3 regions of the Pseudomonas sp. 86_A genome follow, and region 3 is predicted to be linked to each of the others. Evidence: predicted binding sites of a transcription regulator. Region 3 holds the regulator's gene; each other region holds the start of a gene.
What was found. Region 3 encodes FliA, which starts transcription of late flagellar genes. Its sites were predicted from a motif close to CTAAAGTTTNNNNNNNNNNNGCCGNTAA; they were not measured.

Region 1 (10,459 bases), on a different contig from region 3:
TTACGTCGTCGAGTTTTTCCGGCGGGATCTTGTAGCCCCTGGCGCGCATGCCGATGCTTTCTACGTAGCGCTTCATGTCCAGCATGGAAAACCCTTGAGTACGAACAAGGTCCTGGTCAGCGTTGACCAGCATGCCTTTGATGATGTGCTCTTCATCGACGTCGAGCCAATAAGCCTGGCGCAGTACCGTGGCCAGTGCGGCGGCGCCGCAGCTGAAATCGGTTTTTTGTTCGACGATGTCGGCAAACTTGCGTTCACGGATGCTTTGCACGTGCTTGTAGACGAGTACGCCGCCGGGCAGGGCAGCGATAGGCATCTGGGCAGCCTGGGTCAGGCCGGACAGGCAAAGCAGGGCGATAAAGGCAGTCTTACGCATGATCGATACGCCTTTGCGGACTGAGGAAAAGCCCCGTTTCCGGGGCTTTCGTTTCGATCGCGATTACATGCAGGCTTTGCAACCTGCAGCGATGGACAGCGAGTTGCTTTGTTGGTTGCCAACACCAGCGGCGTTGTTGAAGCCACCGTTGCCGGACCAGTTGTTGCCGACGTTGGTCATGTTGGCGTTGTTGGTAACTGGGTTTTTCCAGCCGTCTGGAGTCAGCACTTGTTGAGTGGTGACGCCAGCCAGGCCGAAGGCACCCACGGCTTCGAAGGTAGCTTTCTGATCTTTGCTGCCGCCGCTACCGCCATGGCCTTTGTCGTTGCTGCCATAACCGCCACCGCCGTGGCTGTCACCCTTGATGGTAGCTTCGCCCACGGCGCCGAATACGCCGACGGCGGCGACAGTGCCAGTGAGGGTGTCTTTTTTGTAGGTCTGAGTGCCGTTGTTGCCGACTTGCAGACCGGTGGTGCTTTGGTTGGCGGCAGCAGCGGCTTGCGCTACACGACCACCGGACACAGCGATTGCCAGGTTGTTTTTCTGTTGGTTGAAGTTGCCGGCAGCGTTGTTCACGCCGATGTTACCTGAGCCATTGTTGCCGACGTTGTTCAGGCTGGCGTTGTTAGTGGTGGAGTAGTTGCCAACGGTGTTATTGCTGTTGACTTGAGTAGCGCTGGAAGCGGACACCGCAGAGCCGAAGATGAAACTTTCGTCGGCGGTTGCCAGGGCAGCGGCGTTGTCTTGCTGGTTGCCGTCACCGGCCACATTGTTTGCGCCGATGTTGCCGTTGGCGCCGTTCAGCGAGCCGCTGACGTTGGCGTTGTTCTGGGTGCCCTGGTTCAGGACGGTGTTGTCGGCGTTGTTTTGCACATCGAGCACTGCGGCACCGGCACCTGCACCGATTTGCAGCAGTTCTTCCAGGGTTGGGCCTTTTGGTGGAGGAGGGTTGTGACCATGACCGCCGTTGTTACCATGATCGTTGCCGCCTGCTTGAGCCGCCATTGCCATTACTGCTGCAAGAGCGAAAACCAGTGGTTTGAGAGCCATTGTAGTTTTCATGGTGTTACTCCGTCGTGCTTATTAGTTGGTTAAGTGTTGGTACTTTCTAATTGCACTGCTTTTTATATGGGTCAGTCTGCGACCCGGATGCTCAGGGTGTTAGCCATGCGGTTCCCCACCCCGGCACTCTGGTTCACCTGGATTACCCCTCGGCTGCCGGTGAAGGCCTGATCACTTGTCGTGACCTGGCGACTGCCGGGTGAGGTACCAGTTGCTCCTGAGCTTGGTAAAAGCGCCACGTTCTGCTGCGACAGGGCGCTGTCGTCAACGCTCTGCGGGGCAGCACTGATGCTGACGCGCGTCACGTTGGCCATCTGGTTGTTGGCACCGGCGCCCTGGTTCACACCGAGGATCCCGTTGCCATTACTGAACGAGTTGCCGCCAATGGTGGCGCTGGCGTTCATCGACGGGTTGGCAGGGGTATCGAGCTTCTGCCTGACGATGGTCGTGGCGCTGGCGTTAGTGCCGATGGCGATTGCTTTGGTATTGGTCTGTTGCATCTGGTCGCCGGCGGCCTGGTTGACGTTGAAGTTGCCGCGGTACTGCAGGCCGGTGTCCTGGATGTCGGCGTTGTTCACGGAACTCGGATCGGCCATCACGCTGGCGCAGCCGAAGAGGGCAAGCAGCAGAAGGGAACGATTCATCTCATTGGCCTCCAGCCATGCGGGTCAGCGGTGCCAGACCGGTGCTCAACGAGCGATTGATCGTGTTGGAAATCGTGCCGCCACCGCCGCCGCCGTGACCGGCACTCATGCCTGGCAGGCCGTTGGGATTGGTCAGGACATTCATGCCGGGCATGTTCGAATTCGGCGTGATCATGTTGCTGCGAATCGAACTGCCGCTGGCGACACTGGCAAAATCGCCATCGTTGAGTTCGGTGCTGGTCATGGCCTGATCGATGCGAGCAGAAGGGTTGGCATTGACCGTGGTTGGGTAGGGGTCTTTGCCGCCGCTGCGTCCGATGGCAATCGGTTGGACGTCGCGGTTGAGAACGATCACGCCATTGCCTTCGGCCTGAACGTTGAAACTGATGAATGTGCTGGCCGCTGATCCAATCAGCAGAAGGCAGGTCAGGCCTTTATTGATATTCCCCACGGCGGCAATTCCTTCTTCAGTGGGCTGGCTCTTGTCAGCGTTGGGAAGGAGAGAGCGAAAGCTGTGCCGCTTTTGAGTTGTCCTTGATTTTCAATGGGTTGGCGCTGGCGCGTGCAGCGTTGATACATCATCTGTCTCAGCGCTGAAACAGTCGCGCGGGCACTGGCGGGGTCAGGGGCGGCGCAATGCTCTGGAACAAGGGTTTGCCGAAGGCTGTTTCACCGGCGTAACAGATGGGCTGACAAAACGATGAAGGCCATTGAAATGGCTGCTTTGCGCAGGGGAGGGTGTATCAGGAATGGACACTTTGGCCCTGAGAGGGGCCATTCGAGTGGTCAGTCGGCCAACAAACGCGCCACGGCGGCGAAGGCTTGGGCACGGCGTTCATCCCAGTTGCCCTGAATGATCTGCAGCGGTTGCCCGTGTTGTACCAGCCAGTCGCGAGTGGCCTGATAGAACGCCATCCGCTCGATCAATTGCGGCTGGCAGCGCTGGCCATCGTCGGTCCAGTCGATCTGCTCCGGGGACAATAACAGGTGCAGGTCGTAATGCCGCGCCAGCAGCTCAGGTTCCAGCCACGCCGGGCAGGCGCCAAACAGGGTCTGGCTCCAGAGGATATTGCTCAGCAGGTGGGTGTCGAGAATCAGCAGCTCGGGCTGCTGCGCCCGCGCCTGGTCTTCCCATTGCAGCTGCCCGCGAGCGATCTGCGGGATGTCGTTGAGGCACGTATCGCGCGGGTTCTGCTCGATGAACCGGCGTACGTATTCATCCACCCGCACGCCGCCAAAGTGTGCCTGAAGGCCGGCAGCCAGCCAGCTCTTGCCGGTGGATTCCGGACCGGTGAGGACAACGACTTTCATCGCTGAAACGCCGGATCGGCGCGCCACTCACGCCAGCCTTGCACGGCAATCAGGGTGAACAGGGCATACAGTGCAGCGGTCAGGTACAAGCCCTTGTAAAGGAACAGGCCGACGAAAATCACATCCAGCACAAACCACAGCGCCCAGCATTGCAGGCGCTTCTGCGCCATCCACAACTGCGCAACCAGACTGAACGCCGTCAGCGCCGCATCGAGCCAGGGTTGCGCGGCATCGGTCCAGTGCGCCATGGCTGCGCCCAGCAGCAGGCTGCCGAGGGCGCCCACGCCCAGGCCGAGCAGGAGCGAGCGCCGGTCCAGACGCGTGACGTCGCGCCCGTCGTGCATCGTCCCGGCGCGGGTCCATTGCCACCAGCCGTAGACCTGCAGCGCGGCGTAGATCACTTGCAACAACATGTCCGAGTACAGCTTCACGTCATAGAAGATCCAGCTGTACAGCAACACCATGACCAGGCCGATCGGCCAGCACCACGGGTTCTGTTTGACCGTCAGCCAGACGGCGATCACGCCGAGGGCGGCGGCAAACAGTTCAAGCCCGGACATGGGGGTTCCTTGGGGGAATTGAGGAGGGAGCGGATTGTACCCAAAAACCTGTAGGAGTGAGCCTGTTCGCGATGGCGGTGGTTCAGCCACTCTGTGGTTGACTGATACGACGCTAACGCGAGCAGGCTCACTCCTACAGGGGAGCGGTGTTAGACGCGGAACTGGCGCAGCAACTGGTTGAGTTGTTCGCTCAATTGGCCAAGCTTCACGCTCGCCGCGCTCGACTGTTCCGCCGCCAGCGCCGTGCTGTGGGACAGCCCGGCCGCTTGGGTCACGTTCTGGTTAATGTCCTCGACCACATGCGCCTGTTGCAGCGTGGCACTGGCAATCGAAGCGTTCAGACCATTGAGATTGCGCAGCGCCTGGCCGATGGCGTTGAGGCTGGCACCGGCGAGGCCGGCCTGTTCGATGGTCAGTTGCGACGCCTTGCTGCTGTCGCCGATGACCTTGACCGCCGCCTCCGAGTGATTCTGCAGACGTTCGATCATGGCCTGGATTTCTGCCGTCGATTTCTGCGTGCGCTGGGCCAGCAGACGCACTTCATCGGCCACCACCGCAAAGCCTCGGCCCTGCTCACCGGCGCGGGCGGCTTCAATGGCCGCATTGAGCGCCAGCAGGTTGGTCTGCTCGGCAATCGAACGGATCACCTCCAGCACGCTGCCGATCTGCGTGCTTTCCGCCGCCAGCGTACGAATCACTTCGACCGCCTGATCAATGGTCCCGGACAGCTTGTCGATCTGTTGCAGGCTGCCATCGATGTTGATCTGGCCCTGTTGCGCCTGGGCTTCGGCGTCGCGCATTTCCGCGGCGGCGTGCTCGGCATTTTTTGCCACGTCCTGCACGCCGTAGGTCACTTCGTTGATCGCGGTCGCCACCAACTCCATCTGCTGCGATTGCTGCTGGCTGCGTTGCTGGGCCTGGGTGGCATCGTTGCCCAGTTCGCTGGACGACTGGCCCAGCGCACTGGCCGACACCTGCAAGTCACCGATGACCCGGCGCAACTTGGCGGTAAAGGCATTGAAGTGATGCGCCAGTTGCGTGACTTCGTCCTGGCCGTGGGTGTCGAGGCTGCGGGTCAGGTCGCTTTCGCCGCTGGCGATGTTGGCCATGGCGTTCACCGATTCCTGCAACGGGCGCACGATGCTGCGGGCAATCAGAATCACCAGCAGGGCCATGATCACGGCAATCACCAAGCCGATTACCGAAGCCTTGATCACCTGGCCCTGGAACTCGCTCTGCACGTCATCGATATAGACGCCGGAGCCGAGCACCCAGCCCCACGGCTCGAACAGTTTGACGTAAGAAGTTTTCGCCACCGGCTCGCTGGCGCCGGGCTTGGGCCAGCGGTAATTGACCATGCCCGCGCCCTTGCTTCTGGCGATCGCGACCATCTCGTTGAACACCGCAAAACCGTCCGGGTCGCGGATCGCCGAGAGATTCTGGCCTTCAAGCTTGGGGTTGGTCGGGTGCATGACCATCACCGGTGTGAGGTCGTTGATCCAAAAGTAGTCGCTTTGGTCGTAGCGCAGGCCGCGAATGGCGGTCAGCGCCTGTTTCTGCGCGGCGTCGCGGGTGAGGGTGCCGGCGGTTTCCAGGTCGTGATAGTAGGTCAGCAGGCCGCTGGCGGTCTGCACTACATGCTGGGTTTTCTGGGCCTTGGCGTGGTACAGGTCATCGTGGATCTGCTTGAGCATCAACACGCCCAAGGTCAACAACATGACCACCGCCACAATCAAAATGAGCCACAAGCGTCGGCTGATCGACACACTGCGCAAGCTGTTCATAACGCTGTCACTCCATTTCTTTTTCTTGTAATAAATCAACGCCAGCATCCAACCACGTTTGAGTGGTCGGGCATACGCGACCCAAGTCGTATAACGCCGCAGCACTATTAAGGCTTGTCTGTTAGGATTTCGGCCCCGCGCGCGAAAACCTGAATCCAAGTTGATATTTCACGGAATTTTGACCGTTTCGTGTGGATCCTGTGTGCGCGGAATCGGTACAGCAACAAACCGCTACGCTGAACGCAGTGAACGTAAAAAAATTATCGGAGCATGCCCGCGTGCATCGCTCTTTGGGGGATTGATGGATCTTTGGACCGCCTTGCAGGCACTGATTCTTGGAGTTGTAGAGGGGCTGACGGAGTTTTTGCCCATTTCCAGTACCGGACACCAGATCATTGTCGCCGACCTGCTCGACTTCGGCGGCGAACGGGCCATGGCGTTCAACATCATCATTCAGCTCGGCGCGATCCTCGCGGTGGTCTGGGAGTTTCGCCGCAAGATTCTCGATGTAGTGATCGGCTTGCCGACCCAGCCGAGTGCGCGGCGTTTCACCGCCAATCTGCTGATCGCGTTTCTGCCGGCAGTGGTGTTGGGGGTGATTTTTGCTGATCTGATTCATCAATACCTGTTCAACCCGATCACCGTTGCCACCGCGCTGGTGGTGGGTGGCGTGATCATGTTGTGGGCCGAGCGTCGGCAACATGCAGTGCACGCCGAAACCGTGGACGAGATCACCTGGAAAGACGCGCTGAAAGTCGGTTTCGCACAGTGCCTGGCAATGATTCCCGGCACCTCGCGTTCCGGTTCGACGATTATCGGTGGCCTGCTGTTCGGCCTATCGCGCAAGACCGCGACCGAATTCTCGTTTTTCCTGGCGATGCCGACCATGGTCGGTGCAGCGGTGTACTCGGGCTACAAGTATCGCCATCTGTTCGTACCGGCGGACTTCCCGGTGTTCGCCATTGGCTTCGTCACCGCGTTCATCTTCGCCATGATCGCCGTGCGCGGTCTGCTCAAGTTCATCGCCAGCCACAGCTACGCGGCGTTCGCCTGGTATCGGATTGTCTTTGGTCTGGTGATTCTCGCGACCTGGCAGTTCGGCTGGGTGGACTGGTCGGCGGCCAAGCCATGAGTGACTCCCGCGCACGTCGCCCGTCCGGCGGCGGTATTCAGCATCTGAAATTGAAACTGGCGGTGCTGCTGATCGTCTGCGCATTGCCGCTGTTCGGCGCGCTGTCGATGTGGCTGCAGGGAATTTCGCTGGTACCGCTGGCCGCCTATGGCGTGGTCAGCGTATTGACGTTTTTCATGTACTGGGCGGACAAGCGCAAGGCCCGCGTCGACGCCTGGCGCACCCCGGAAAACATCCTGCATGCATTGGAGCTGGCCGGCGGCTGGCCCGGTGCGCTGCTTGCCCAGCAGGTGTTCCGGCACAAGACGCGCAAGGTGTCGTTTCAGATTCTGTTCTGGGCGATCGTGGCGCTGCATCAGGTGTTCTGGATCGACCAGTTGTTTCTCGGTTCGAACCTGCTTTCATTGTTCTAAATCACCACAAATCCCGTGTAGGAGTGAGCCTGCTCGCGATGGCGTCGCATCAGTCAAAGAGATGTCGACTGATACACCGCTATCGCGAGCAGGCTCACTCCTACAAGGATCGGGTTTAGAGCAGTAATCCGATTCGGTTTTTCTTCGGCAACTTGCTCACCACCAACTGATGCGAGCGCGTCAGCAACCCGCGCAATTCTTCCGCGCCCAGCGGGTAGGGCGGGTGCATGATGATCCACTGCGCCCGCGCCAGATAAGGCGCCGGGTGAATGCCCGGGCGGTCGCAATGGCCGAGAAACAGATCCTTGTCGACCTTGAATGCCAGGGAATCCCCGCGCAGCCCCTGCAAGGCGAACATCTTGTTGCCGGCAATCGAGAACACCCGCACGCCGCCCCATTTGTAATCCTCCCGCGCGCCCGGCAAGGCGAGGCAGAAGGCGGCAACATCCGCTTCGTTCATCTTTCCTTTTGTCATAACAGTCGCTCCCCACACGCATTGAACGATTCGACCAAGTGATCGATCCACGCCCGCACCGCCGGCATTACCCCGCGCCGATGCGGATACACCGCCTGCAACCAGCCGGCAGGCAACGACCACTCGGGCAGCAGTTGCACCAGCGCGCCGCTCTCAAGGTCGGCCTCGCAATACATCATCGGCAGCAGGGTAAAGCCCTGGCCGGCCAGCACGCAGGCCTTGCGTACGATGAAATCATCGATGCCCAGCCGCGCTTCCATGTTCAATTCGACGCTGTTGCCCTGTTGATCGAGCAAACGCACGTGGACCATGCGGTCCGCTTCCAGCGCGCCGAGCACCGGCAGCGACTTCAGGTCTTGCGGGTGGCGGATTGTCTTGCCCTGGACAAAGGCCGGGCTGGCCACCACGACCATTTGTGCCTGGCGCAGACGACGGGTGACCAGCAGCGGATCTTCATCGCCCAGTTCACGCACGCGCAGGGCGACGTCGAAGCCTTCGGCGACCAGGTCAACGCGTCGATTGAGCAGCACCACCTCCAGTTGTACCTGGGGGAACTTGCCAAGGAATTCACTGATCACCCACGGCAGCATTTCCCGGGCCAGCCCGGTGGGACACGACACACGCAGGCGTCCTTTGGGCTCGCTGGACATGCTGGCGACGGCTTCATCGGCCATTTCCGCTTCGAGCAACATGGCTTGGCAATGGCGCAAATAACGCTCGCCGACGGCGGTCAGGTTCAACTGGCGGGTGGTGCGTTGCAGCAGGCGGGCGCCGAGACGTTCTTCGAGTTCGGCAATACGTCGCGACAGTCGCGACTTGGGGATGCCCAGCAAACGCCCGGCCGCCGCGAAACCACCGGCCTCAACCACCTTTGCGAAATAGTAGAGATCGTTGAGATCCTGCATGAAAAATCCACCGTTCTATCAGTGGGACGAACTATCGCATTGTCGGCGGCTAATCAGCTATTGGTTTCTTCCGTAGGATTGTCTCCATTCCGTCGCCACCGGCGATTCTTTCCAGGAGATTCCACATGAAACTGCTGCACATCGATTCGAGCATTCTGGGCGACAACTCGGCTTCCCGTCAGTTGAGCAGTCAAGTCGTCAAAGCCTGGCAAGCCGCCGAGCCTACCGCCGTGGTGACCTACCGCGACCTGGCCGCCGACGCCATCAGCCACTTCTCGTCGACCACCCTGGTGGCCGCCGGCACCACCGCTGAACTGCGCGACGCTGCGCAACAGCACGAAGCCGAGCTGAGCGCCTCGACCCTGGCCGAGTTCATCGCTGCCGACGCCATCGTGATCGCCGCGCCGATGTACAACTTCACCGTGCCGACCCAGCTCAAGGCCTGGATCGACCGTGTCGCCGTTGCCGGCCAGACCTTCCGTTACACCGAAGCGGGTCCTGAAGGCCTGTGCGGTGGCAAGAAAGTCGTGATCGTTTCCACCTCCGGCGGCATTCATGCTGGTCAGGCGAGCGGCATCGCTCACGAAGAATATCTGAAGCTGGTACTGGGCTTCCTCGGCATCACCGACATCGAAATCGTCCGTGCCGAAGGTCTGGCCTACGGTGAAGAAGTACGCAACAACGCGATGAGCGCTGCTCAGGCGAAGATCAGCGAGCAATTGTTCGCCGCTGCGTAAGCATTGCGTAAAGACCAGCTGCGGTTCAGGTAGCGCCTCAAAAAACTCTGTATTCTGGTTCTGCAAGGGCCAGATGCGGAGTTTTTTGTTTCTGACTGTTGCATAATCTGGCCCGGGTTATGCAGTCAAACGATCAACGTCTGAGTGCAACGCCGCGCCGGATTACCGAACCTCAGGGTTTCGGGCGTGTCGGAACACAAAGGATCTTTCGATTGAGTAACACAGGGTGGGCCATCCCATGATGCGTCTTTGTGCAACGTTACTGATTTGCCTGCTTGGCAGCCTCGGTTCAGTGCATGCCGCGCCCGGGCGACACCCCGTGTGGAGTGTCGGTTACCACGAAATGACATTCCTCGATCCGCTGGACCTGCAACCGATGCGCGCCATCGCTTTCTATCCTTCCAGCGACCGCGAGCACACCAGCCTGCTTGAAGGCTACAAGGTCGAGGCCGGCGAAGACACCAAGGTCGCCATCGGCCGCTTTCCGATGCTGATGTTGTCCCACGGCAACACCGGCACGCCCATCGCCCTGCATGACCTCGCCACCTCGCTGGCCCGCAAGGGTTTTGTCGTGGTCGCGGTGATTCATCCCGGCGACAACTCCAAAGACCACAGCCGACTTGGCACGCTGAGCAATCTGTACGGGCGGCCGATCCAGATTTCCGAAGCGATCACCGCCACCCTCGGCGACTCGATGCTTTCGCCGTTCGTCAACGCCGATCAGGTGGGGGTGATTGGTTATTCGGCCGGTGGCGAGACTGCGTTGATTCTCTCCGGCGCCCAGCCGGATCTGGATCGCCTGCGCCGTTACTGCCAGGAGCGCCCGGACGACCGCGATGCCTGCAACACTCAGGGCGAATTGATCGTCGATCGCGATGACTTGCAGCCGGTCGCCGATCCGCGTGTGCATGCGCTGCTGTTGATGGCGCCGCTGAGCCTGAAGTTTGGTCGTCACACCCTGGCCGACGTGCATGTGCCGGTGCTGCTGTACAGCGGCGACGGCGACAAACTGGTGGCCTTCGACAAGAACGCCGCGGCCCTGGCGCGCAAACTGCCGACC
Region 2 (10,459 bases), on a different contig from region 3:
TGCTGTTGCTCGATCAGCTACCGCGAATGATCTATCGCGATACTCCCAAGGCATTTTCCGGTGATCTGCGTGCACAAAAACTCGTCGCGCAAGGCATCGCTGCGGACTTTGATCGGCAACTGAAGCCGATCCAGCGCGTATTCATCTACCTCGTCTTCGAACACTGCGAAAACCTCGCGGTGCAGAACGAAGCGGTTTCGCGCTTTATCGAACTGGTGGCTGAGCAGCCGCAAGCGCAGCGTGCGGTGTTTGCCGACAATCTGGACTATGCCGAGCGGCATCAGAAAGTGATTGCACGGTTTGGACGGTTTCCGCATCGCAATGCGGTGTTGGGGCGGGAGTCTACGGCGGAGGAATTGGCGTTTTTGTCTGAGCCGGGTTCACGGTTCTAAATCTTCATCGCGACTCAATCCCTCTTCGCGAGCAGGCTCGCTCCCACAGTTGAAATGCATTCCAATGTGGGAGCGAGCCTGCTCGCGAAGGGGCCAGTGGCAGCGCTTTAAATGCGGAAGCTGCCGACCAATTGCTTGAGACGCGACGCCTGCTGCTCAAGGTCGGAGCACGCCCGCAACGTCGCCTGCAAGTTCTCCACACCTTCCTGGTTCAGCGTGTTGATCTCGTTGATGTCGACGTTGATCGACTCGACCACGGCGGTCTGCTCCTCGGTCGCGGTGGCCACCGACTGGTTCATGCCGTCGATCTCGCCAATGCGCTGGGTCACGCTGCCCAGGCGTTCGCCCGCCTGGTTGGCGATGCCGACGCTGCTTTCGCTCTCGCGTTGGCTCTCGGTCATGATGCTCACCGCCTGACGCGCGCCGACTTGCAGTTCTTCGATCATCTTCTGCACTTGCTGCGCCGAGTCCTGAGTGCGGTGCGCGAGGTTGCGCACCTCGTCAGCAACCACGGCGAAACCACGCCCGGCCTCACCGGCGCGGGCTGCTTCGATGGCGGCGTTGAGCGCCAGCAGGTTGGTCTGTTGCGAGATACTGGTGATCACCTCCAGAATCTGCCCGATGTTCACCGTGTTGCTGTTCAGGGTTTCGATGTTGCCGCAGGAGTCGCTGATCTTTGCCGACAGTTGCTGCATGGCGTGGATGGTTTTATCCACAACCTGCTGACCATCGACCGCCAGGCTGCGCGCATCGCTGGAGTGCTGCGAGGCGAGGGCGGCGTTCTGCGCGATTTCCTGAGCGGCGGCGCCGAGTTGGTTAATCGCGGCGGCCACGCTGTTGGTGCGGCTGGCTTGCTGGTCGGAGTTGTACATCGACGAGTTCGACGCTGCGACCACGCGCAGGGCGACTTCGTTGACCTGACCGGTGGCCGAGGACACTTCGCGGATCGAGGTATGAATACGCTCGACGAAGCGGTTGAACGACAGGCCCAGCGCACCGAATTCGTCGTGGCCGTGAATCACCAGACGCTTGGTCAGGTCGCCTTCACCTTCGGCGATGTCGTGCATCGCACGGCCCATGGTCAGCAGCGGCTGCATCAGTACGCGGATCAGCATGCCCAGCAGGGCGATGATGATCACAACGGCAATCACCATGGCGATCAGCGCCGAGGTGCGGAACTCGCTGAGCATCGAGAACGCGGTGTCCTTGTCCAGCACCAGCGCCACATACCAGTCGGCCGATGGCACGCCGTTGACGCGGGTGAACGAGATCAGTTGGGTCTTGCCGTCGAACTCGACTTCTTTCAGGCCCGGGCTGACTTTCGGTGCGCCGTTCGGGTAGGCCTCGGCGAGCGTCTTGAGCACCAGTTTGCTGTCCGGGTGGATCAGGATTTTGCCATCGGCGCTGACGATGAACGCATGGCCGTGGCCACCAAAGTTGAGCGAGTTGATGATCGCGCTGACGCTGGTCAGGTCGATGTCCGCACCGGCCACACCGATCATCTGGCCCTGACGCTGCACCGGAGTGGCGACGGTGATCACCAGTTTGCCCGACGAGGCGGCGATGTACGGCTCGGTGACGATGGTCTGCTGGGCGCTGGTGGCCGCCTTGTACCAGCCACGGGCGCGCGGATCGTAGTCCGGCGCACGATTGCCGGCGGGTACGGAGAACATCACGCCGTCAGCGCCACCGAAGTAGCTGAGCTGGAAATTGCCGGTGTAGGCGGGCAGGTCGATGATGCGTTTCAGGCTGGCGGGGGCGCTGCCGTCGGCGGCGACTTGCTGCGACAGCGATTGCAGCAACTGGATGCGGCTTTCCAGCCAGGTCTGGATGTTGCTGGTGGTGAGGCTGCCCAGCTCCTGCATCGAGGCCTCGGTGCTGCTGCTCAGGGCTTCGCGTTGTCGATAGTCGTTGAAGAAAATGAAACAGGCGAACGCAACGGCCACCACGAGGGCGGCAGCCAACAAGATCTTGTGGCTGAATTTCATGTTTCTGGTCATCGAATGAACTACCGCGAAGGGGCTGGTCGAGAAAGGGCGGCAATTTGCCACACTCGGAGGCTTTGCGCTGCTCTTATTTCGACCGCGGCGCGCCAAAGATTAGGCGGTTTTGAGGAAATGCGACGAAATGCTCAATAGCCGCAAAAAGTCGCTGATTTGCCGGTAAATGCCAGACGAGCGGAGCAATAAATAGCCACCCGCGTGGGGAACCAGAAAGGGGTTTTCTCTTCTAAGCTTCTGGTTGGCGCCATGCCACCCCCCTTCCGCTCCAGGAGTTACTTCATGTCGCTGCGATCTATCGCCCTTCTGACTTTTTGCGTGCTGCTGGCCGCGTGCAGCAAGGTCAATCAGGAAAACTATTCCAAGCTTTCGGCCGGCATGGCCAAGGCCGAAGTGGAGACGCTGCTCGGCAAACCCACTGACTGCTCGGGCGCGCTCGGCATGTCCAGTTGCACCTGGGGCGACCAGAAAAGCTTTATCAGCGTGCAGTACGCCGGTGACAAAGTGTTGATGTTTTCCGGCCAAGGCCTGAAGTAATCCGGGGCTACGCGCCCACGGGAGAAAAATAATGAAGCGGTTATTGTTTGTTCTTTTTGCCGGCCTGGTACTGGCCGGCTGCGCCACGCACGGTGAAGATCCGCTGGCGCCCAAGACAGTCCACAGCGTCAACCTCAAGCGTTACCAGGGCACCTGGTACGAACTGGCGCGATTGCCGATGTACTTCCAGCGCAATTGCGCGCAGTCCGAAGCCCATTACGCGCTCAGGCCTGACGGCAACGTCGATGTGCTCAATCGCTGCCTGACTGCCGACTGGCAGTGGGAAGAGGCCAAGGGCCAGGCTTATCCACAGGTGCCGGGCAAGACCGACAAACTGTGGGTCGAATTCGATACCTGGTTCTCACGGCTGATTCCGGGTGTGGCGAAAGGTGAATACTGGGTGCTGTACGTCAGCGATGACTACAAGACCGCCATTGTCGGCGACCCGAGCCGCAAATACCTCTGGCTGCTGTCCCGCACGCCGACCGTCAACGGTGTGGTGCGTGAGGAGCTGCTGAGCAAGGCGCGGCAGCAGGGTTATGACACCACGCGACTGATCTGGCGCGCGACCGATCGGCAGATGGCCAAAACTTCGAATTAAGAGCGAAAAGATCGCAGCCTTCGGCAGCCCCTACTGGAACCATCTCATTTCCATGTAGGCGCTGCCGCAGGCTGCGATCTTTTGCTTTTCTTAGCCTAAAAGTTCGCGCAGAACCTGGGTGAACGCGCGAGCACTGTCTTCTTCGCCAGCATGCCGCCCGTCACGCACCACCCACTGGCCGTTGACCAGCACATCGCGCACCTGGCGATCGCCGCCGGCGAACAACCAGCGATTCAGGATCCCGTCACCTTGGGCCGTGGCCAGATACGGATCATTGCCATCCAGCACGATCCAGTCCGCACGCTTGCCAACCTTCAGTGCGCCAATCGGTTGCCCCAGCGCCTGGGCGCCGCCCTCCAGCGCGGCGTCATACAGGGTGCGCCCGACCATCGGCTGATCCGCGCCATACAAGCGGTTGCGGCGTTGATCGCGCAGGCGCTGGCCGTATTCCAGCCAACGCAGTTCTTCGACCACGCTGAGCGAGACATGGCTGTCCGAACCGATGCCCATGCGCCCGCCCTGGGCGAGGAAATCCACCGCCGGGAAGATCCCGTCGCCGAGGTTGGCTTCCGTGGTCAGGCACAGGCCGGCAATGGCGCGACTCTTGGCCATCAGCGTGACTTCTTCCAGGTTGGCGTGGGTCGCGTGGACCAGGCACCAGCGCTGATCGACCTCGGTGTTTTCGTAGAGCCATTGCAACGGACGGCGACCGCTCCAGCTCAGGCAGTCATCGACTTCCTTCTGCTGTTCGGCGATGTGAATGTGCACCGGGCACTGTTTGTCGCTGGCCGCCAGCACTTCGCTGATCTGCTGCGGGGTGACCGCGCGTAACGAGTGGAAGCACAACCCCAGCGATTGTGCCTTTTGCTGCGCCAGCAGTGGCTGCAGGCGCGACTGCAGATTCAGGTAGTTTTCGGTGCTGTTGATGAAGCGGCGCTGGCCGTCGTTCGGCGTCTGCCCGCCAAAACCTGCGTGGCTGTAGAGCACCGGCAGCAGGGTCAGGCCGATGCCACTTTCACTCGCGGCCTGGCTGATGCGTAGCGCCAGTTCAGCCGGGTCGGCGTAAGGCTGGCCGTTATTGTCGTGATGCACGTAATGGAATTCGGCGACCGAGGTATAACCGGCCTTGAGCATCTCAATGTACAGCTGACGGGCGATGACGCCGAGTTGCTCCGGGCTGATTTTTCCGACCAGCCGATACATCAGGTCGCGCCAGGTCCAGAAACTGTCATTGGGATTGCCGGCCACTTCGGCCAGGCCGGCCATCGCGCGCTGGAAAGCGTGGGAGTGCAGATTGGGCATGCCCGGCAACAGCGGACCGCTCAGCCGTTCGGCGCCATCTGCGGTGGAATCGGCCAGGATTTGGGTCAACACGCCTTCGGCGCTGACCTCAAGACGTACATTGTTGGCCCATCCGTTAGGCAGCAGCGCGCGTTCGGCAAAGAAGGCGGACATGGTTCAGCACCCCATCGTGTGTTATTTGTATATACATATACAGACGTTTGCCTGCCCGGTAAACTCCGGCAAGCTAGTCACTTTCATCAATGAACAGGGATCAACCGTGCCGACTCCGCCTCCAGTCTCCCCGTTGGCCGCGAACCTGGGCGACAGTCCGGCGCCCTTGTACGCCCGCGTCAAACAGATGATCACCCAGCAGATCGACAGCGGTAACTGGCCGCCGCACTACCGCGTGCCGTCGGAAAGCGAGCTGGTCAACCAGCTCGGCTTCAGTCGCATGACCATCAACCGCGCGCTGCGCGAGATGACTGCCGACGGCCTGCTGGTGCGCATGCAAGGCGTCGGCACGTTCGTCGCCGAACCGAAGAGCCAGTCTGCGCTGTTCGAAGTGCACAACATCGCCGACGAAATCGCCTCCCGTGGCCATCGCCACACCTGCCAGGTGATCACCCTAGAAGAAGAGGCCGCCGGTTCCGAGCGCGCACTGGCGCTGGACATGCGCGAAGGGCAGAAGGTCTTCCATTCGCTGATCGTGCATTACGAAAACGACATTCCGGTGCAAATCGAAGACCGTTTCGTCAACGCGCTGGTCGCTCCGGAATACCTCAAGCAGGACTTCACCCTGCAAACCCCTTACGCCTATCTCAACCAGGTGGCGCCGCTGACCGAGGGCGAGCACGTGGTCGAAGCGATCCTCGCCGAGCCGTCCGAGTGCAAGTTGCTGCAGATCGAAAAAGGCGAGCCGTGCCTGTTGATCCGCCGCCGCACGTGGTCGGGGCGCCAGCCGGTGACGGCGGCGCGCCTGATCCACCCAGGTTCCCGTCATCGTCTGGAAGGACGCTTTCATAAATGAGCAGTGAAGTGAAAGTTTTACGCGCCGAGGGTTACCCGCGCATGCCGTGGAAAAACGGCGGCGGCAGCACTGAAGAAATCACCCGCGACGCCGGCGCAGGCCTTGAGGGTTTCGGCTGGCGCCTGTCGATTGCCGACATTGCCGAGTCGGGCGGTTTTTCGACCTTTATCGGTTACCAGCGAGTCATCACGGTGTTGCAGGGCGATGGCATGACCCTGTGTGTCGACGGCGATGACACACGCCCGCTGTTACCGCTCGACCCGTTCGCTTTCAGTGGTGAGAGCCAGGTGTCGTGCACGCTGCTCGGCGGCGCCATTCGCGACTTCAACCTGATCTACGCACCGCAGCGCTACAGCGCACGACTGCAGTGGCTGGACGGTGAGCAGCGGTTTTTCAGCTCGGCATCGACGGTGCTGGTGTTCAGTGTCAGTGAGTTGCTCGAAGTAACGGTCGGTGAAAAGACCGCGCAGCTTGGACGGCATGATTGCCTGCAACTGGACGGTAACACCGGGCTGGTTGAGGTCGCGGTCAATGGCGGTTGCTGCGTGATCGAACTGACCGCACGCTGATCCCTGTATTCTGCAAATCCCCTGTGGCGAGGGAGCTTGCTCCCGCTGGAGGCCGAAGGACTCCCCATTCCGGTCAACACCGATTTTGGGCCGCTTCGCAGCCCAGCGGGAGCAAGCTCCCTCGCCACAATTGCATTCACAAGCTCTGTTTCCCTTCACGCACCAACTTGTTACCGAACGCCCCAGCGTGGCGCAAAACCCCGCCTTCGTAACAGCCGTCCATTCCCCCCGAACACATCCGCGAAAATTTTCATCAGCGCCGAAAGCCTTGTTTCAGGCGCTCTGTAGCCCTGTCCGCGATTTTTCCTGAACGCCCCTCCAGCAAGTTGGCCGCTTGATTGCATATGCTTGTATGTACAAGTAAAGACGTATGCGTATAAGTCCGCAGCGTCCACTGATTCGCTTGTCGCGCATTGAGGCGCGCAGGCTGCTTGCCCACTGCCAGGGTTGGTTTGAATTGATCGCTGAGGAGTCTCTTTCGTGACTGACAACAAAATGACTAAGTTTCGCGACGTCGAAATCCGTGCATCGCGCGGCAACAAGCTGACCGCCAAGAGCTGGCTGACCGAAGCGCCGCTGCGCATGCTGATGAACAACCTCGACCCGGAAGTGGCCGAGAACCCTAAAGAGCTGGTGGTCTACGGTGGTATCGGTCGCGCTGCGCGCAACTGGGAGTGCTACGACAAGATCGTCGAGAGCCTGACCAACCTGAACGACGACGAGACCCTGCTGGTGCAATCCGGCAAGCCGGTCGGCGTGTTCAAGACCCACAGCAATGCCCCGCGCGTGCTGATCGCCAACTCCAACCTCGTACCGCACTGGGCGAGCTGGGAGCACTTCAACGAACTCGACGCCAAAGGCCTGGCCATGTACGGCCAGATGACCGCCGGCAGCTGGATCTACATCGGCAGCCAGGGCATCGTCCAAGGCACCTACGAAACCTTCGTTGAAGCCGGTCGCCAGCATTACAACGACAACCTCAAAGGCAAGTGGGTGCTGACCGCAGGCCTCGGCGGCATGGGCGGCGCACAACCGCTGGCGGCAACCCTGGCCGGCGCTTGCTCGCTGAACATCGAATGCCAGCAGGTGAGCATCGATTTCCGCCTGAAAAGCCGCTACGTCGACGAGCAAGCCAAAGACCTCGACGACGCGCTGGCGCGCATCGCCAAATACACCGCCGAAGGCAAAGCGATCTCTATCGCGCTGCTGGGTAACGCCGCAGAAATTCTCCCGGAACTGGTCAAGCGCGGCGTACGCCCGGACATGGTCACCGACCAGACCAGCGCCCACGACCCGCTCAACGGTTACTTGCCAGCCGGCTGGACCTGGGACGAGTACCGCGCCCGCGCCAAGACCGAGCCGGCCGCTGTGATCAAAGCCGCCAAGCAATCGATGGCCGTACACGTCAAAGCGATGCTGGAATTCCAGAAGCAAGGCATTCCGACCTTCGACTACGGCAACAACATCCGTCAGATGGCGCAGGAAGAAGGCGTGGAAAACGCGTTCGACTTCCCGGGCTTCGTACCGGCCTATATTCGTCCGCTGTTCTGCCGTGGCATCGGCCCGTTCCGCTGGGCGGCGCTGTCGGGCGATCCGCAAGACATCTACAAAACCGACGCCAAGGTCAAAGAACTGATCCCGGACGACGCGCACCTGCACAACTGGCTGGACATGGCCCGCGAGCGCATCAGCTTCCAGGGTCTGCCGGCGCGTATCTGCTGGGTCGGTCTGGGCCTGCGCGCCAAGCTCGGTCTGGCGTTCAATGAAATGGTGCGCAGCGGCGAGTTGTCGGCACCGATCGTGATCGGTCGCGACCACCTCGACTCCGGCTCGGTGGCCAGCCCGAACCGCGAAACCGAATCGATGCAGGACGGTTCCGACGCCGTGTCCGACTGGCCACTGCTCAACGCTTTGCTGAACACCGCGAGCGGCGCGACCTGGGTTTCCCTGCACCACGGCGGTGGCGTGGGCATGGGCTTCTCGCAGCACTCGGGCATGGTGATTGTCTGCGACGGTACCGATGAAGCGGCCGAGCGCATTGCCCGCGTGCTGCACAACGACCCGGCCACTGGGGTCATGCGTCACGCCGATGCCGGTTACCAGATCGCCATCGACTGCGCCAAGGAGCAGGGTCTGAACCTGCCGATGATTACCGGCAAATAAACGCTCAACCCTGTAGGAGCTGCCGAAGGCTGCGATCTTTTGATGTTGATTTTTTAAGATCAAGAGATCGCAGCCTCGTTTCACTCGACAGCTCCTACAGGGGTACGAACCAACCCAGAATAACAATCCACAGAGGTTGAATCATGGCTGTAACCCCCGATCGTGCAGGCAACAAACCGTTGATCGAAAGGCGTTCGATCGACTACATCCCCGAAGCGGAAAGACACGGTCGTCTGTTGAGCCAGTTCACCCTGTGGATGGGGGCGAACCTGCAAATCACCGCGATTGTCACCGGGGCCTTGGCCGTGGTGCTGGGCGGTGATGTGTTCTGGTCGTTGATCGGTCTGTTGATCGGTCAACTGCTGGGCGGCGGCGTGATGGCGCTGCACGCCGCGCAAGGGCCGAAACTGGGCCTGCCGCAGATGATTTCCAGCCGCGTGCAGTTCGGGGTTTATGGCGCGGCGATCCCGATTGTTCTGGTGTGCCTGATGTACCTGGGCTTCACCGCTACCGGCACCGTGTTGTCCGGTCAGGCGCTGGGCCAGCTGTTCGGCGTCAGCGACACCGTTGGCATCCTGCTGTTCGCCAGCGTCATTGTACTGGTCACGGTGCTCGGTTATCGGGTGATCCACTGGATCGGCCGGGTCGCCAGCGTGATTGGCGTGATCGCCTTCGTGTACCTGTTCAGCCGTCTGCTGAGTCAGGTGGATGTCGGGGCTCTGTTGCAGATCCGCCACTTCAGCTGGAGCAGCTTCCTGCTGGCGGTGTCGCTCGCGGCGTCCTGGCAGATCGCGTTCGGCCCGTATGTGGCGGACTATTCGCGCTACCTGCCGAGCAAGGTTTCCTCGGTGAAAACCTTCTTCGCCGCGGGTGCTGGTTCGGTGATCGGGGCGCAAGTGGCGATGGTTCTTGGCGTGTTCGCCGCCGCTTCGGCCAACGGCCAGTTTGCCGGTCACGAAGTGGCGTACATCGTCGGGCTGGGCGGCACCGGTGCCACCGCGGCGCTGCTGTACTTCAGCATCGCGTTCGGCAAGGTAACCATCTCGACGCTGAACTCCTACGGCAGCTTCATGTGCATAGCCACCATCATCAGTGGTTTCCGCGGGAACTTGACGGTCTCGCGCATGCAGCGTCTGGTGTTCGTGCTGGTGATCGTCGGTGCGGCGACCCTGATCGCCTTGCTCGGCCAGCACTCGTTCCTCGGTGCATTCAAGTCGTTCATCCTGTTCCTGCTGGCATTTTTCACGCCCTGGAGCGCGATCAACCTGGTCGACTACTACTGCATTACCCGCGAGCGCTACGACGTACCGGCGCTGGCCGATCCGAACGGTCGCTACGGGCGCTGGAACCTGCTCGGGATCAGCATCTACGTGTTCGGTGTGCTGGTGCAGCTGCCGTTCATCTCCACCAAGTTCTACACCGGCCCGCTGGTGGCCGCCCTCGGCGATGTGGACATCTCCTGGATCATCGGTCTGGTGCTGCCTGCCGCCCTGTATTACGTGTGCGCCATAAAATGGCACGGCTCGGTGCCTGATCATCTGATTCTGCCGGTCGAGCAGAACAGCGTTGTACCACCTGAAAAAAGTGGGGCCGGTCGCGCTGCGGCGCAGGCCTGATTGGACGTGGACAGGGCTGGATGCCTCTTGACTGCCGTAAGCCAATTCATGATTAGGAGCGTCGCAACAATGAAATCGAACAAGACCCTGCTCACCACATTGCTGTCCATGGGCCTGCTGGCCAGTGCCGGCGCCACCCAGGCCGCCGGTTGGTGCGAATCCGGCAAACCGGTGAAATTCGCCGGCCTGAACTGGGAAAGCGGCATGCTGCTGACCGACGTGCTGCAAGTGGTGCTGGAGAAAGGTTACGACTGCAAGACCGACAGCCTG
Region 3 (10,459 bases):
CCTTGCAGCTTCAACTCAATGGAGCGAGGGTTTTCACCTTCGGCGATCGACAAGATCCCTTCCAACAACATTTCGCGATAACGCGACTGCCGCAACGCGATTGACTTGAGCTTGGCCGCCACCGGCAGCAACACCAGGTTGGCACTGGCAACACCGTAGATTGTGGCGACGAAGGCCACGGCGATGCCGCTGCCCAGCTGGGTCGGATCGGCGAGGTTGCCCATCACGTGAATCAGGCCCATCACCGCACCGATGATGCCGATGGTCGGCGCGTAGCCGCCCATGCTTTCAAAGACTTTGGCGGCTTCGATGTCGCGGGCTTCCTGGGTGTAGAAATCCACTTCGAGGATGCTGCGGATCGCTTCCGGCTCGGCGCCATCGACCAGCAGTTGCAGGCCCTTGCGCGAGTAGTTGTCCGGTTCGGCATCGGCTACGCCTTCCAGCCCGAGCAGGCCTTCCTTGCGTGCGGTGAGGCTCCAGTTGACCACGCGGTCGATACCGCCGGCCAGGTCCACCCGCGGCGGAAACAGGATCCAGGCGAGGATCTGCATGGCGCGCTTGAAGGCGCTCATCGGCGATTGCAGCAGCGCGGCACCGATGGTGCCACCGAGGACGATCAGCGCCGCCGGGCCGTTGGCCAGCGCGCCGAGGTGACCGCCTTCAAGGTAGTTGCCGCCGATGATGGCGACGAACGCCATGATGATCCCGATAAGGCTAAGAACATCCATCAGATACACGCCTCGACGATGTGCTTGCCGATGTCGTCCAGGCCGTACACCGCGTCAGCCAGATCGGCTTTGACGATGGCCATCGGCATGCCGTAGATGACGCAGCTGGCTTCGTCCTGCGCCCACACCGAGCTGCCGCCCTGCTTGAGCAGACGCGCGCCTTCGCGGCCGTCGGCGCCCATGCCGGTCAGCACCACCGCCAGAACTTTGTCACCGTAGGACTTGGCGGCGGAACCGAAGGTGATGTCCACGCACGGTTTGTAGTTCAGACGCTCGTCGCCCGGGAGGATTTTCACCGCGCCACGGCCGTCGATCATCATCTGCTTGCCACCCGGCGCCAGCAGCGCCAGGCCCGGACGCAGGATGTCGCCATCCTCGGCTTCCTTGACGCTGATGCGGCACAGCTTGTCCAGACGCTCGGCAAACGCTTTGGTGAACGCCGCCGGCATGTGCTGGATCAGCACGATCGGTGCCGGGAAGTTCGCCGGCAACTGGGTCAGCACCCGTTGCAGGGCCACCGGGCCGCCAGTCGAGGTGCCGATGGCGACCAGTTTGTAGGCTTTGCGTTTCGGTGCCGGCGACGAAGCGCTGGCCGCCGGGGCGCGGCTGGCAACAGGTGCAGGCGCAGGCGCCGGACGTGTCGGAGCGCTGCTGCCGTGGCTGCTGAAGCTCGATGCCGGCGGAGCCGGCGCAGGCGTCGGTGCAGCGGCCGGAGCCGGCGCACTGTAAGCACTGAAACGACGATTACTGCGCGAGATGCTGTGAACCTTCTCGCACAGCAGTTGCTTGACCTTCTCGGGGTTACGCGAGATGTCTTCGAAATTCTTCGGCAGGAAATCCACCGCGCCAGCGTCCAGCGCATCCAGGGTCACCCGGGCGCCTTCATGCGTCAGCGAGGAGAACATCAACACCGGGGTCGGGCAGCGCTGCATGATGTGCCGCACCGCCGTGATGCCATCCATCATCGGCATCTCGTAGTCCATGGTGATCACGTCCGGCTTGAGGGCCAGGGCCTGATCGATCGCCTCTTTACCGTTGGTGGCCGTGCCGACCACCTGGATGCTCGGATCCGCTGAAAGAATTTCCGAGACGCGGCGGCGGAAAAAACCCGAATCGTCCACCACCAGGACTTTGACTGCCATAAACACTCCATTAGGTGCAGCGGGACGTTGTCGCCCCGCCGCCCCGGATTCAAATACGCCGTGCGGCGTAACGCTTGAGCATGCTTGGAACATCGAGGATCAGAGCGATGCGGCCGTCACCGGTGATGGTGGCGCCGGACATGCCCGGAGTGCCCTGCAGCATTTTGCCCAATGGCTTGATGACCACTTCTTCCTGGCCGACCAGTTGATCGACAACGAAGCCGATCCGCTGGGTGCCCACCGAAAGGATCACCACGTGGCCTTCGCGCTGCTCTTCGTGAGCGGCGGAGCTGACCAGCCAGCGCTTGAGGTAGAACAATGGCAGCGCCTTGTCCCGCACGATCACCACTTCCTGGCCATCCACCACGTTGGTGGTCGACAGGTCGAGGTGGAAGATTTCGTTGACGTTGACCAACGGGAACGCAAACGCCTGATTGCCGAGCATCACCATCAGGGTCGGCATGATCGCGAGCGTCAGCGGCACCTTGATGACGATCTTCGAGCCCTGGCCCTTGGTCGAGTAGATGTTGATCGAACCGTTGAGCTGGGAAATCTTGGTCTTCACCACGTCCATGCCGACACCGCGGCCGGACACGTCGGAGATCTCGGTCTTGGTCGAGAAACCCGGGGCGAAAATCAGGTTGTAGCACTCGGTATCGCTCAGGCGATCGGCCGCATCCTTGTCCATCACACCGCGTTTTACCGCGATCGAACGCAGGACGTTCGGGTCCATGCCCTTGCCGTCGTCAGAGATCGACAACAGGATGTGGTCGCCTTCCTGCTCGGCCGCCAGCACCACACGACCGCCACGGGCCTTGCCCGACACTTCGCGTTCTTCCGGCGACTCGATGCCGTGGTCGACGGCGTTGCGCACCAAGTGGACCAGCGGGTCGGCCAGGGCCTCGACAAGGTTCTTGTCGAGGTCGGTTTCTTCACCCACCAGTTCCAGGTTGATCTCTTTCTTGAGCTGACGCGCCAGGTCGCGAACCAGACGCGGGAAGCGTCCGAAGACCTTCTTGATCGGCTGCATCCGGGTCTTCATCACCGCGGTCTGCAAGTCAGCCGTGACCACGTCGAGGTTCGACACGGCCTTGGACATGGCTTCGTCGCCGCTGTTCAGACCCAGGCGCACCAGACGGTTACGCACCAGTACCAGCTCGCCGACCATGTTCATGATTTCGTCGAGACGCGCGGTGTCGACCCGCACGGTGGTCTCGGCTTCGCTCGCCGGTTTTTCCGGTGGCGGATTTGCCGGAGCACGGGCCGGCGCCGGTGCCGCAGCGGCAGCCGGTTTTGGCGTTTCAGCTTTTGGCTCAGGCTTGGGCGCAGCTTTCGGCGCGGCGGCCGGAGCGGCAGCCGCCTTGGCAGCTGGCGCAGCGACTGTCGACGCGGAGCCGGCGGTCGCCGCGCCTGCATCGAACTTGCCTTTGCCGTGCAATTCGTCGAGCAACGATTCGAATTCGTGATCGCTGATCAGATCACTGCCGGCAGCCGCCGCTGCCGGCGCGGCTGGCGCAACCGGTGCCGAGGCGATCGCCGACTCCAGCGCTTCAACGGCAAAGTTGCCCTTGCCGTGCAACTGGTCGAGCAGCGCTTCGAATTCGTCGTCGGTGATGTCCGAGCTGTCGCCTGCAGCAGGCGCCGCCGCAGCAGTGGCTGTCGGTGCGACAGCGTCCGGCGCGAACTGGCCTTTGCCGTGCAACTGATCGAGCAACGACTCGAATTCAGCGTCGGTGATTTCATCGCTGGCGGCCGCATCGGCAGCCGGCGCAGGTGCAGCAGCGGCCGGGGCTTCGGCTTCGGCCTTGGCGGCGTTCAGCGAATCCAGCAGCTGTTCAAATTCGTTATCGGTGATGTCGCCCGAATCGCCGGCATCGCTTTCGACGACCAGTTCTTCGATCATCTCGGCCACCGGCGAAGCCGGGGCTTCATCGGCCGATTGCGGCTCGGCCAGACGCGCCAGCGCGGCCAGCAGTTCCGGAGTCGCAGCCGTGATCGGGGCACGTTCACGGACTTCGCTGAACATGCCGTTCACCGCGTCCAGTGCTTCAAGCACCACGTCCATCAGTTCTGCATCAACGCGACGCTCACCCTTGCGCAGGATGTCGAACACGTTTTCGGCGATGTGACAGCACTCCACCAGCTCGTTGAGCTGAAGGAAGCCGGCGCCCCCTTTTACAGTGTGGAAACCGCGAAAAATTGCGTTGAGCAGATCTGCGTCATCCGGGCGGCTTTCCAGCTCGACCAGTTGTTCGGACAGTTGCTCAAGAATCTCGCCGGCCTCAACCAGGAAATCCTGAAGGATCTCTTCATCGGCGCCGAAGCTCATTAATGGGGTGCTCCTACAGGTCTAAAAACCCAAAAAACCTAAAATTCCAAAACTCTAGAATCCGAGGCTGGATAACAAATCGTCCACATCGTCCTGACCGGACACAACGTCTTCTCGTTTATCGGCATGAATCTGCGGACCTTCACCCTGCGAGAGATGTTTTTGTGGATCTTTTTCTGCAAGCATCGCGGCGCGGTCATGTTCGATGCCCGCAAAGCGGTCGACCTGACTGGCCATGAGCACGAGTTTGAGCAAATTGCTTTCGACTTCGGTGACCAGTTGGGTCACACGCTTGATCACCTGACCGGTCAGGTCCTGGTAATCCTGAGCCAGCAGGATGTCGTTGAGGTTGCTCGACACCGCACGGTTGTCCGTGCTGCTGCGCGACAGAAAACCGTCGACCCGGCGCGCCAGTTCGCGGAACTCTTCAGCCCCGACCTCACGGCGCATGAAACGGCCCCAATCGGTGCTCAGGGCCTGGGCTTCTTCAGCCAGGCCATTGACCACCGGGGTAGCGCTTTCCACCAGATCCATGGTGCGGTTGGCCGCGGCTTCGGTCAGCTTGACCACATAGCCCAGGCGTTCGGTGGCGTCGGTGATTTGCGACACTTCCTCGGCCTGCGGCATGTGCGGATCGATCTGGAAGTTGACGATCGCACTGTGCAGTTCGCGTGTGAGCTTGCCCACTTCCTGATACAGGCCGCGGTCACGGGTCTGATTGAGCTCATGGATCAGTTGCACAGCGTCGCCGAACCTGCCTTTTTCAAGGCTCTCGACCAGTTCGACCGCGTGTTTTTTCAGGGTCGATTCGAAATCGCCCTGTGAAGATTCTTTATGCTCCATAGCTCCCCCGCGCGTTCATCAGCCGATGCGTTCGAAAATCTTCTCGATTTTTTCTTTCAGCGCCTGAGCCGTGAAAGGTTTGACCACGTAGCCGTTTACACCGGCCTGGGCCGCTTCGATGATCTGCTCGCGCTTGGCTTCTGCCGTCACCATCAGCACCGGCAGGTGCTTGAGTTTTTCATCGGCACGCACGTGGCGCAGCAGGTCGATACCGGTCATGCCCGGCATGTTCCAGTCCGTTACCAGAAAGTCGATGCTTCCGCTGTTGAGCACCGGAATGGCAGTGGTGCCATCGTCGGCCTCGACGGTGTTGGTGAACCCCAGATCACGCAGCAGGTTCTTGATGATCCGCCGCATCGTTGAGAAGTCATCAACGATGAGGATTTTCATGTTCTTGTCCAATTCGACCTCCAAGCAGTCTTAAACGCGCCCAGCACCTGGACGCGCCATTTCAATCAATCCGGCAAAGCACTCGATGACTGTCTGGAGCACAACAGAGCAAGACCGGTGCCGTTCATCACCGCACCAGCCTCGTTCGCAGTGTCCCCACACTGCCTTCAGCGCGCTCGCCACTCCCCCAAACGCCCCCGCAAGCGGGCCGCGCACTGGCTGTGTAACTGGCTGACCCGCGATTCACTGACGCCAAGGACTTCACCGATTTCCTTGAGGTTCAGCTCTTCGTCGTAGTACAGCGCCAACACCAGTCGCTCACGCTCCGGCAAATTGGCAATCGCGTCCGCCAGCGCTGCCTGGAAGCGTTCATCTTCCAGATCGCGTGACGGCTCAAGATGAGCACTGGCGCCATCCTCGTGCAGCCCTTCGTGTTCGCCGTCCTGCAACAGGTCGTCGAAACTGAACAGCCGGCTGCCCAGCGTGTCATTCAAAATCCCGTAGTAATCGTCGAGACTCAATTGGAGTTCGGCCGCAACTTCGTGATCTTTAGCATCACGGCCGGTTTTAGCTTCAATTGAGCGAATTGCGTCGCTGACCATACGGGTGTTGCGGTGAACCGAGCGTGGTGCCCAATCCCCTTTGCGCACTTCGTCGAGCATCGCGCCGCGGATTCGAATGCCCGCGTACGTTTCGAAACTGGCGCCCTTGCTGGCGTCATATTTGGTCGAAACTTCAAGCAGACCGATCATCCCGGCCTGAATCAGATCCTCGACCTGCACACTCGCCGGCAAGCGCGCCAGCAAGTGATAGGCAATGCGCTTGACCAGTGGCGCGTAACGCTCGATCAACTCGTACTGCGCGTCACGTGCCGACTTCTTGTAGTAGTTCATACCGCTCGCGGTCATAACACAGGCCCTGCTGTTTGCTGCACGAGGCGCTCGACGAAAAACTCCAGGTGACCGCGCGGGTTGGCAGGCAGCGGCCAGGTATCGACCTTCTGCGCGATCGCCTTGAACGCCAGCGCGCACTTGGAACGCGGGAAGGCTTCATAGACCGCTCGCTGCTTCTGCACTGCCTTGCGCACGCTTTCGTCGTACGGCACCGCGCCGACGTATTGTAAGGCGACGTCGAGGAAACGATCCGTGACCTTGGTCAACTTGGCGAACAGGTTGCGCCCTTCCTGCGGGCTCTGCGCCATGTTGGCGAGGACGCGGAAGCGGTTCATGCCATAGTCGCGGTTGAGCAGTTTGATCAGCGCGTAGGCGTCGGTGATCGAGGTCGGCTCGTCGCAGACCACCAGCAACACTTCCTGCGCTGCGCGAACGAAACTGACTACCGAGTCACCAATACCCGCAGCGGTATCAATCACCAGCACATCGAGGTTGTCGCCGATGTCGCTGAAGGCCTGAATCAGACCGGCGTGTTGCGCCGGGCTCAGATGAACCATGCTTTGCGTGCCGGACGCGGCCGGCACGATGCGGATCCCGCCGGGACCCTGCAACAGCACGTCGCGCAGCTCGCAGCGGCCTTCGATCACGTCGGCCAGTGTACGTTTGGGGGTCAGTCCCAGCAGAACGTCAACGTTCGCCAGCCCCAGGTCGGCGTCCAGCAGCATGACCCGACGGCCAAGCTCTGCCAGCGCCAGAGACAAGTTCACTGACACGTTAGTCTTGCCGACGCCACCTTTGCCGCCGGTCACCGCGATCACCTGTACGGGATGCATGCTGCCCATGTTATTTCTTTACCTTGTCTTGCATAGACGGAGGCCACATTACTGGCTGCGCGTTCTCAACCGGAACAATGCATGGCAGACCATCGATGTAGGTACAAAAACTGTTCATTACCTCAGCCAACCTGCTTGGTCGGGCTGTGGTAGATATCAGCGAACATGTCAGCCATGGCTTCTTCGCTGGGTTCTTCCTGCATTTGCACGCTGACGGCGCGGCTGACCAGTTGATGACGCCGCGGCAGATGCAGATCATCCGGAATCCGTGGGCCATCGGTCAGGTACGCGACCGGCAATTCATGACTGATCGCCAGGCTCAACACTTCGCCAAGGCTGGCCGTCTCATCCAGTTTAGTCAGGATGCAGCCGGCAAGCCCGCAACGCTTATAACTGTGATAAGCGGCGGTTAGAACCTGTTTCTGGCTGGTGGTTGCCAGAACCAGATAATTTTTTGAACGGATGCCACGCCCGGCCAGGCTTTCCAGCTGCATGCGCAGTGCCGGATCGCTGGCCTGCAGGCCGGCGGTATCGATCAGCACCACGCGTTTGCGCAGCAACGGATCCAGCGCCTGCACCAGCGACTGGCCCGGATCAACGTGGGTCACCGGCACATTGAGAATCCGCCCCAGGGTCTTGAGTTGTTCCTGCGCGCCGATGCGGAAGCTGTCCATGCTGACCAGCGCGACATTCTGCGCGCCGTACTTGAGCACGTAGCGCGCGGCGAGCTTGGCCAGGGTGGTGGTCTTGCCCATGCCGGCCGGGCCGACCATGGCAATGATACCGCCCTCTTCCAGCGGCTCGACTTCCGGTACGGAAATCATCCGCGCCAGGTGCGCGAGCAGCATGCGCCAGGCCTGACGCGGTTCTTCGATGTCAGTGATCATCGCCAGCAGGTCGCGCGACAACGGGCCGGACAGGCCGATACGTTGCAGACGGCGATACAGGTTGGCTTGCGCCGGACGACTGCCCTGCAGTTGATTCCAGGCCAGGGTGCCGAGTTGCACTTCCATCAGCTCGCGCAGGCTGTTGAGTTCGAAACGCATCGAGTCCAGTGCACGCGGATCGACACCGCCGGACGCCTGTGCAGGTGCCGGGGCCGGACGCGCCGGGGCGGCGTAAGTCGGTTCGCTCAGCGGCTCGGCAGCGGTCAGCGGCAGGCCGGCCGTCAACGGCAGCCCGGCGAAGATCTGGCGATTGCTATTGCCATCGGCTTCGCCACGCAGGCTCAGCTCGGCCTGGGCGGTGACGATGCGCGACTGGGTCTTGCGCAGCTCATCTTCGAGTTCCATGTTCGGTACCCGTGGCGCCAGCGCCGACAATTTGTAATCCAGTGCCGCCGTCAACTCGACACCGCCGGCAATGCGGCGGTTGCCAATGATGGCGGCATCAGCGCCCAGCTCATCACGAACCAGCTTCATGGCCTGACGCATATCGGCGGCAAAGAAACGCTTAACTTGCATAAACCACTACCTCAGCCGTTGGGCCCTACTGTCGCAACGATGGTCACTTGCTTGTTGTCCGGTATTTCCTGGTAGGCCAGCACGTGCAGCCCTGGGACGGCGAGGCGGCCAAAGCGCGAGAGCATCGCGCGGATCGGGCCTGCTACCAACAGGATCACCGGCTGACCTTGCATTTCCTGACGCTGCGCCGCTTCGATGAGCGAACGCTGCAGCTTCTCGGCCATGCTTGGCTCCAGCAGAACGCCCTCTTCCGAGCCTTGTCCTGCCTTCTGCAGACTATTGAGCAATATTTGTTCCAACCTTGGTTCCAAGGTGATCACAGGCAGCTCGGAGTCAGTGCCTACAATGCTTTGGACGATGGCGCGGGATACGCCGACGCGTACGGCGGCCACCAACGCGGCGGTATCTTGACTCTTGGCGGCGTTGTTGGCGATCGCTTCGGCAATGCTGCGGATATCGCGCACCGGCACGTGTTCGGCCAGCAGCGCCTGCAGCACTTTGAGCAACTGCGACAGCGAGACCACACCCGGCACCAGCTCTTCAGCCAGTTTCGGCGAGCTTTTGGCCAACAATTGCATGAGTTGCTGCACTTCTTCGTGGCCGATCAGCTCACTGGAGTGCTTGTACAGAATCTGGTTCAAGTGGGTCGCGACCACGGTACTGGCGTCGACCACGGTGTAACCGAGCGACTGCGCCTGCGCACGCTGGCTGACTTCGATCCACACCGCTTCCAGACCGAAAGCCGGATCTTTGGCGGTAATGCCGTTGAGCGAGCCGTAGACCTGTCCCGGGTTGATCGCCAGTTCGCGGTCCGGGTAGATCTCGGCTTCGGCGAGGATCACGCCCATCAGGGTCAGGCGATAGGCGCTCGGCGCCAGATCGAGGTTGTCGCGGATGTGCACGGTCGGCATCAGAAAGCCCAGATCCTGCGAAAGCTTCTTGCGCACGCCCTTGATCCGCGCCAGCAATTGCCCACCCTGATTGCGATCCACCAGCGGGATCAGGCGATAGCCGACCTCGAGGCCAATCATGTCGATCGGGGTCACGTCATCCCAGCCCAGCTCCTTGGTTTCCATGGCGCGGGCCGGCGACGGCAGCAGTTCCTGCTGACGCTGAACTTCTTGCAGCGCCTGGACCTTGGCGACGTTCTGCTTTTTCCAGAACAGGTAAGCGCCACCGGCCGCCAGCGCAGCCATGCTCAGGAACGAGAAGTGCGGCATGCCCGGCACCAGGCCCATGACCGCCATCAGACCGGCCGCCACCGCCAAGGCTTTGGGCGAAGCGAACATCTGCCGATTGATCTGTTTGCCCATGTCTTCCGAACCGGAAGCACGGGTCACCATGATCGCGGCCGCTGTCGATAACAACAGTGATGGCAATTGCGCCACCAAACCGTCACCGATGGTCAGCAAGGCGTACACCTTGCCAGCGTCGGCGAACGACATGTTGTGCTGGAAGATACCGACGGCCATGCCGCCGATGAGGTTGATGAACAGAATCAGCAGGCCAGCGATGGCGTCACCACGGACGAACTTGCTGGCACCATCCATCGAACCGTAGAACTCGGCTTCCTGGGCCACTTCCTGGCGGCGCAGCTTCGCCTGGTTCTGGTCGATCAGGCCGGCGTTGAGGTCGGCGTCGATCGCCATTTGTTTGCCGGGCATCGCATCGAGGGTGAAACGCGCGCTCACCTCGGAAATCCGCCCGGCACCCTTGGTCACCACGACGAAGTTGATGATCATCAGAATCGCGAAGACCACGATACCGACCACGTAGTTACCGCCGATCACCACCTCACCAAAGGCCTGGATCACCTTACCGGCGGCGGCGTGGCCGTC

Region 1: J5M57_RS11250 (methyl-accepting chemotaxis protein) is a predicted target of FliA. The motif match lies at 5,864-5,891, and genes of this name have one in related genera.
Region 2: J5M57_RS22055 (methyl-accepting chemotaxis protein) is a predicted target of FliA. The motif match lies at 2,468-2,495, and genes of this name have one in related genera.

What each region holds. Positions count from the first base shown of each region.
Region 1 covers NZ_JAFGYS010000006.1:171,475-181,933, forward strand. The annotation lists gene J5M57_RS11220 (C39 family peptidase) at 1-376, opposite strand, end outside; gene J5M57_RS11225 (heme utilization protein) at 440-1,438, opposite strand; gene J5M57_RS11230 (adhesin) at 1,510-2,082, opposite strand; gene J5M57_RS11235 (hypothetical protein) at 2,084-2,533, opposite strand; gene J5M57_RS11240 (AAA family ATPase) at 2,869-3,393, opposite strand; gene pnuC (nicotinamide riboside transporter PnuC) at 3,390-3,953, opposite strand; gene J5M57_RS11250 (methyl-accepting chemotaxis protein) at 4,103-5,737, opposite strand; gene J5M57_RS11255 (undecaprenyl-diphosphate phosphatase) at 6,039-6,869, shown strand; gene J5M57_RS11260 (DUF1294 domain-containing protein) at 6,866-7,282, shown strand; gene J5M57_RS11265 (MmcQ/YjbR family DNA-binding protein) at 7,398-7,757, opposite strand; gene J5M57_RS11270 (LysR substrate-binding domain-containing protein) at 7,754-8,662, opposite strand; gene J5M57_RS11275 (FMN-dependent NADH-azoreductase) at 8,788-9,399, shown strand; gene J5M57_RS11280 (dienelactone hydrolase) at 9,638-10,459, shown strand, end outside.
Region 2 covers NZ_JAFGYS010000014.1:231,427-241,885, reverse strand. The annotation lists gene J5M57_RS22060 (DUF924 family protein) at 1-392, shown strand, start outside; gene J5M57_RS22055 (methyl-accepting chemotaxis protein) at 500-2,392, opposite strand; gene J5M57_RS22050 (hypothetical protein) at 2,675-2,929, shown strand; gene J5M57_RS22045 (lipocalin family protein) at 2,961-3,530, shown strand; gene J5M57_RS22040 (formimidoylglutamate deiminase) at 3,621-4,985, opposite strand; gene hutC (histidine utilization repressor) at 5,173-5,841, shown strand; gene J5M57_RS22030 (HutD family protein) at 5,838-6,410, shown strand; gene hutU (urocanate hydratase) at 6,906-8,573, shown strand; gene J5M57_RS22020 (cytosine permease) at 8,717-10,189, shown strand; gene J5M57_RS22015 (ABC transporter substrate-binding protein) at 10,259-10,459, shown strand, end outside.
Region 3 covers NZ_JAFGYS010000003.1:114,041-124,499, forward strand. The annotation lists gene J5M57_RS06115 (flagellar motor protein) at 1-728, opposite strand, end outside; gene J5M57_RS06120 (chemotaxis response regulator protein-glutamate methylesterase) at 728-1,870, opposite strand; gene J5M57_RS06125 (chemotaxis protein CheA) at 1,920-4,199, opposite strand; gene J5M57_RS06130 (protein phosphatase CheZ) at 4,254-5,042, opposite strand; gene J5M57_RS06135 (chemotaxis response regulator CheY) at 5,061-5,432, opposite strand; gene fliA (RNA polymerase sigma factor FliA) at 5,600-6,340, opposite strand; gene fleN (flagellar synthesis regulator FleN) at 6,337-7,167, opposite strand; gene flhF (flagellar biosynthesis protein FlhF) at 7,281-8,621, opposite strand; gene flhA (flagellar biosynthesis protein FlhA) at 8,633-10,459, opposite strand, start outside.